DNA from 3 places in the Peribacillus sp. FSL E2-0159 genome. Region 3 is predicted to be linked to each of the others. Evidence: riboswitches for the same ligand, from Rfam matches in the RefSeq annotation. Region 3 holds a riboswitch; each other region holds the start of a gene.
What was found. A riboswitch is a leader RNA that binds a small molecule or an ion and turns the genes downstream of it on or off. The one in region 3 is predicted to bind S-adenosylmethionine.
Positions count from the first base shown of each region.

Region 1: it holds a riboswitch for S-adenosylmethionine, as region 3 does, so the genes downstream of both, NYE63_RS02810 (sugar ABC transporter substrate-binding protein) here and mtnK (S-methyl-5-thioribose kinase) in region 3, are expected to answer to the same signal.
Region 2: it holds a riboswitch for S-adenosylmethionine, as region 3 does, so the genes downstream of both, NYE63_RS06110 (methionine biosynthesis PLP-dependent protein) here and mtnK (S-methyl-5-thioribose kinase) in region 3, are expected to answer to the same signal.

Region 1 covers NZ_CP152053.1:565,266-567,494, reverse strand. Annotated here, with positions in the region: gene NYE63_RS02815 (sugar ABC transporter ATP-binding protein) at 1-101, opposite strand, end outside; gene NYE63_RS02810 (sugar ABC transporter substrate-binding protein) at 158-1,270, opposite strand; SAM riboswitch class I at 1,386-1,491, opposite strand; gene NYE63_RS02805 (GTPase domain-containing protein) at 1,587-2,229, opposite strand, start outside.
Region 2 covers NZ_CP152053.1:1,231,822-1,234,050, forward strand. Annotated here, with positions in the region: gene metC (cystathionine beta-lyase) at 1-58, opposite strand, end outside; gene NYE63_RS06110 (methionine biosynthesis PLP-dependent protein) at 55-1,167, opposite strand; SAM riboswitch class I at 1,254-1,367, opposite strand; gene fumC (class II fumarate hydratase) at 1,694-2,229, shown strand, end outside.
Region 3 covers NZ_CP152053.1:3,499,853-3,502,081, reverse strand. Annotated here, with positions in the region: gene mtnK (S-methyl-5-thioribose kinase) at 1-1,046, opposite strand, end outside; SAM riboswitch class I at 1,125-1,278, opposite strand; partial or broken gene NYE63_RS17015 (carbon-nitrogen family hydrolase) at 1,350-2,132, opposite strand.

The DNA.
Region 1 (2,229 bases), 2.9 Mb from region 3:
GCGTGGGCTGTCCCTGATTGTACGGAAAAATCGACTTCACTCAGCGCCTTCACCCCCGGAAATTCAATCGAAATCTTCTTCATTTCTAGTTGCGTGCCCATGTCCATTCCCCCTTATTGAACAGACACTCCCTTCACTGGAAAGAGAGTGTCTCTTTTTACTTTTTATAATGATCTTTCAAAACCTTCATCCAATCTTCTTCAAATTCCGTGGATACACCCCAGCCATCGACAATACCAGACAGGTTTGCCATGTTTACCGCTTCTTTTGAAGCTTGGATTTGCTTTTGTGAAATAAGTGAAGCATCCAGGTCATATGTTTGCGGCGTTTCTTCTCCCGCTAATTTTTTAGCCAATATCCTCATATTCACTGCACCGATCAACTTGGGATCGACTGCTGCCGTGTAGGACCACGAGCTATCAGCTGATTGGATTTCCTGGAGATCTGCATTAGATACATCAATTCCATATATCTTCACTTCATCTCGGCCCGCTTCTTTAATCGCCCGGGCTGCACCGATTGCAAAGGCATCCCATGTTGCGAAAATGGCATCCAATTTACCTTTAGGGTATTTATTCAGCATTGCTGCTACAGCATTTTGTGTCTGAACCGAAGTATCAGCAGATGCCACTCCGAATCTTTCGACTTCTTTAATCCCAGGATTTTCTTTTAATTTTTCCTGATAGACTGCATTTCTTCTTACCATTGGAGGAAAACCGTCCACCCAAAGATATGCAATTGCCGCTTCACCTTTCTGCTCTTTTATCAGTTTATCAAAAGCCAGTGTTGCCAATGCTTCATCATCTTGTGAAGTTAATGTCACACCTTCTATTTTAGATAGATCGCTTATTGAATCGAATGTGACAACGCTTTTACCTGCATCAACCAACTTTTGAACGTCATTCACAGTTGCTGCATCATCACCATGGGAAATGATATAGCCGTCGTAATCTTCCTCCAAAGCCTGCGCTATCGCATCATGGAATTTAGCCGTATCACCATTTGCTGTATACGTATCCACTTGAAATCCCAGTGCTTCTCCCTCTTCTTTTGCCCCCGCCAGGTATTGAGCCGTATGATCATCACCGCCTATTTTACGGATCACTTTGATTCTGGCTCCATCCCCATCAGCAAATCTTTCCGGGACATTTTCAAATGATACTTTTTCTTCTTTCTTCGATTCTGTGGAACTCTGCCCTGTAGAGCAACCCGTTAAAAGCAATGCCGAAGCGATTGCTGAAATAAATATCCCTTTAATAGACCTTCTCATCTTGTTTCCCTCCATTTTTCCTTATTATTCTTATCAGTTAAGTTGGTGTAAATCCCAAAATAAAAACCTCTCTAATATAGAGAGGTTTAATCGGCTGTTTTGCAGACTTGTCCCTCTCTTATCTGTCAAAACATTTCTGTTTTGCAGGATTTAGCACCAATTCCTAATGGAACGGTTGCTGGGCATCTTAGGGCCAGTCCCTCCGCCACTCTTGATAAGAGATATATTGTGTTACGTTTTCGTAATTAACACTTTATAGGGATATAGTCGTAAAGTCAATAGATTTTTGAATATTTGAAATGTTCCCCGTTATTTTTTATTTTCTTTGAAGCTGGGCTAGACGCTTTTTCTCAATTTTTTCAAGCCTCTCCAACTGCCTTAATTTCACTTCGAACAAAGTGATCGGGTCACGGTAAACTTCCGGATTTTCTTTCATATGCTCCAATGCAGCCTGGTAGTCTTTTATTTCAGTCTGCGTTTGCTCTATCGTTTTTTGAAGTAAAGCAAATGAACTGCGATAGAAAAGTGAGATGTCCCGATCCAAAGATTTTTCAAACAATCCAAATTGGGTAAGGAAACGTTCCGTGATCATTTCGGCAACATCCAGGTAATCTTCACTTTCCAAGTATTTCTTATAACGATTGTACATATTGGCTTTATTTTGCGGTATCGCTCCAAACAGCTTCCCTGCTCCTTTAAGCAGCAATTGTGATGGAGTCCTGCGCAAAAGGATATTAACGTTTTCGATGCGGATACTGCTTGTCATCCGGTCGGCATCACGGCGCCAGTCATCCAATACCCTGAAGTCACCTGCCAGCGTAATCCGTTCTTCTTTGTATAAATCATTGAATCCGGCACTCATCTCATCCATAAACTGCTGGCTTTGTGAGAACTCCATTTGGGAACTGGCAATCCAGTCTTGAAGAGAACGGTAATATTGAGGCATGATCTTATCAGAA
Region 2 (2,229 bases), 2.3 Mb from region 3:
CGAATTTATGTTGATTATGAAGTAATTTGGTTTCAAAGCTAAAATCATGATCTGTCATCGTAGTGCCTCCCTTTTTACCTGTGCGAATGCTTGCTGTAAGTCACCAATCAAATCATCGCTATCCTCGATGCCAACGGAGAAGCGGAGCAGGCGATTACAAACACCATTTGCCGTTCTGACTTCAAGCGGAATATCGGCATGTGTTTGTGTGGCAGGATAGGTGATGAAGCTTTCAACCCCTCCAAGGCTTTCTGCAAAAGAGATTAATGAGAGCGATTGTAAAAATGGGTTGACCGCCGCTTCATTAATGATACGGAATGAAATCATGCCGCCTCTGCCGGGATACAATACGTCCGTAACACAATCATGCTCCGATAAGTAATCTACAAGTATCTTGGCATTCTTTTCATGACGCTCCATCCGCAACGCCAGGGTTTTCATTCCGCGCATCAACAGCCAAGAATCAAATGGGCTCAAGACAGCTCCGGTACCATTGTGATGGAAGGCAAGTGCATCACATAATTCAGCGCCGCTAGCAACGATCAGTCCGGCGAGCACATCATTATGACCACCGAGATACTTGGTTGCACTGTGAATCACAATATCCGCTCCAAGCAGGATGGGTTGTTGAATTAGAGGCGTGTAAAAAGTGTTATCAACGATTAACAATAAATTATATCGTTTGGCCAATGCGGCAACGGCGCTAATGTCCGTTTGCTGCATAAGAGGGTTAGTGGGAGTTTCGATGAAGATGGCTTTCGTGTGAGGAGTGATGGCTTTTTCGATATCCTCCAAACAACAAGTGTTTACATAGTCACACTGCAACCCCCATTTTTTAAAACCTTGTTCTAACAGACGATATGTACCGCCATAAAGATCTTCGCTGACAATCCATGCATCACCAGATTTAAAAAGGGCGAGTATAGTGGAAATGGCGGCCATTCCTGAACTGCAGGCATAACCTTGGTCGCCTTTTTCCAGATCGGCGATGGATCGCTCCAATAGTTGGCGTGTAGGATTACCTGTCCTTGTGTAGTCGAATCCCGTCGATTGGCCAATTCCTTCGTGACGAAAAGCTGTTGAAAAGTATACCGGCGGATTGACTGTTCCTGTCGCCGTTTCGCTGCGATTTCCTAATTGAGCAAGATATGTTTCAGTTTTGTACATGGTTTTCACTGCTCCTTTGCGTTATATAAAATAAAAAAAAGTCTTCTTTAAGAAGAAGACTTTGATTAAGTAGGGACGAGTCATTCTTCTTATCTTCCAAGTTCACAAACTTGTGGAATTAGCACCTTTTCATTGGTTTGAAACAAATGAAGGTTGCTGAGGTGTCATCGGGCCATTCCCTCTACCTCTCTCGATAAGAGTTTAGATTATTCGATTTCTTTTGAATTTACTATATATACAAAATACTGTCAAGAACATTTTGGGTGGATAATGCTTTGATGTTCATGACTAGGTCAATTGGAGCCTAGCGGTGTCAACACTTTATGTGTCTAAAAAAAATATCCGGATTTTCATATAAACAGGAAGGATTATGGATTTTTTCAGAAAAATGGGAAGGGTCAGCCGGATATTTTTGCTTTAAAATAATAAAGTTTGTACAATGTATGGAGAGAAAGAATAATACGACATTATTCATTTCATATGCAAAAGGTCTTCAATGAATAGTGCAAACATAGGAGGAGAACACATGGAATACAGAATCGAACGAGATACGATGGGTGAAGTGAAAGTTCCTGCTGATAAATATTGGGGAGCACAAACTGAGAGAAGCCGTAACAATTTCAAAATCGGTAACGAAAAAATGCCGATTGAATTAGTTCGTGCATTTGCATACGTTAAACAAGCTGCGGCAAAGGTGAACTATGATCTTGGTGATCTTTCGGAAGTCAAAAAGAATGCCATCGTCAAGATTTGCGGCGAAATCCTTGAAGGCACACTTGATGAACATTTCCCGCTTGTAGTTTGGCAAACGGGAAGCGGCACGCAGAGTAATATGAACGTGAATGAAGTGGTCGCTAACAAAGGGAATGAATGGTTGAAAGAAAATGGTGAATCGGAAACCCTTCATCCGAATGATGATGTTAACAAGGCACAAAGCTCCAATGATACTTTCCCGACCGCCATGCATATTGCTGCCTTTATGGAAGTCGCTGAAAAATTGGTCCCTGCCATCAAAGCTCTTCGTGATACATTCGATACAAAAGAAAAAGAATTTTGGGATGT
Region 3 (2,229 bases):
TCGGCAACATGGGAAAGGCCAATGGTTCGCCGAATCAGTTCACAGCCGGCAAAACCGAATGCATCTTTTTTGAATTTTGTCAGTAAATAAGGCAGATACCCTTTCACATGACGGAATGGGCTTTTATTTTGGTCTTCCCATAATTCGGTATAAGTTTCTTCAAAGGCATTCCAAAATTCATGAAGGTGTGAGAAAATCTCTTCCTTTCCAGCGCCATTTCGTGTAATTGCTTGAAAGAGAAGGTTGGCGGTGTATTGACCAAGGTCAAAACCAACTGGCCCATAAAAAGCGAATTCCGGATCAATAACCTTTGTTTCAGTTTCACTTGCAAATATACTTCCAGTATGTAAATCTCCATGAAGCAAGGCTTCCTGCTCGGTTTCAAAGCTTTGTTTCAGCTTAGCGACCTCAAGTATCACATCTTGGTCATTCCATATATTTTTGGCGGCATCAGTCAATTCCACCTCGAAATCTCCCGGGAGTTCCTCAAAAAATGGATCTGTGAAAATAAAGACCTCAGTGATTTTGCAGAGTTCCGGATTGGTGAAATGCCGGGCCACTTCCTTTTTCGCGGATGGTTCTAAATGATAATCGGATGTATAAAATGCCGTCTTCGCAACATATTCACCAATATGCTGTGAAAGCAAAGGATATGAATCGCCATCGATCAATCCTGTTCTTACGATTTTCAAGTGTGATAAATCCTCCATGACTGTGATGGCAAGCTGCTCATCCGAATAATAGACTTGCGGTACGAATTCGGGGCAATAGCTTCTGAAATGAATCAGTGCATTCGCTTCAATGGAAGCCCTTTTCAATGTCAGCGGCCAGCTTTCACCAAGTACCTTGGCATAAGGGACCGCTTGTTTGATTATTATTCCTTTGTTTGTGACTGTGTCTGTAATATGAAAAACATAATTTAAGTTTCCATCGCCGATTTCTTTACACTTTAAACTTGCATCCGCATTGACCAACCCAAGTTTTTTTGCAAGGGTTATAGCTGTTTCGTTTGTCAATCTCTTAAAATTTGAATGGTTTTGAGTCATTCTTTTTCCCTCCAGATTCAAAATAAGAATAAAAAAGCCTCTTTCAAATAGAAAGAGGCAGAAGTTTTGGCTTCGGACCTCTTATCTTCCAGAAAATGAATTCTGGTGGAATTAGCACCGTGCTCTGTGGATTTTATAATCCGGCGGTGAATCCGCCCCATTTCACAATGGTATTACAGTCGGTTGCTGGGCTTCATAGGGCCTTTATCCCTCAGCCTGCTCTTGATAAGAGTAAATGTTTTCTGAAATTTTAATCTTCGGGAAAATAATATCAACATTTTAAATAGTTTGTCAATGGGTAAATTAATAAAAATCAGGGCGGCGATGTTCGAATACGGGTATTTTGTTACGGGCTTCCGTAACTTTATTGAAGTCCAAGATGCCTGTCAAGAGTTCGTTTCCTTCTCCGGCTTCACTTATGATATTCCCCCATGGATCAAAAATTAAGGAATGACCCGCAAATATATTATTGACATCCGAACCTGAACGATTTACGGCTACAACATAGGCTTGGTTCTCGATGGCACGGCTAATCAATAAGGCTCTCCAGTGATCGAGTCTCGGCTTTGGCCATTCAGCCGTAACGAATAGAACTTCCGCGCCTTGTACGGTATGGACTCGCTGCCAATCAGGGAAAAGGATGTCATAACAAACGAATCCAGCACATATTTTTTCATCAAGAGTAAATAAACCATCTTTTTCTCCTGGCTGCAGGAAATGATGTTCATCCTTTAACTGAAATAAGTGAAGCTTATCATATTCTTTAATGAGATTTCCATGTTAATCTATGATGATCATGGTGTTATAGATCCCTTTGCTTGTCTTTTTCGCAATGGACCCGCCTATTGTGTTAATCTGGTGTTTCTTTGCCAGTCTTTTAAAAAATTCATTCGTCTTTTCTGCCTCTTGATCAGCAATCTCATTTAACCTGGTCAAGTCGTATCCGGTTGTCCAAAGCTCTGGTAATATGACGATATCGGGTTCTGACCGTGCAGCTTTTTCCATCCATTGTTCTGCAACCTGAAAATTGAAATCAGGTTGCCCGAAGGCTATATCCATTTGAATACAAGCTATTTTCCACTTCATCGCTTAAAACGACCATATGTAAAAAATGCTTTACAAGACTATGATAAACATATATCATTTGTGACTAGAATTTCAAGAAATTTCAGAGAAGGTGTAT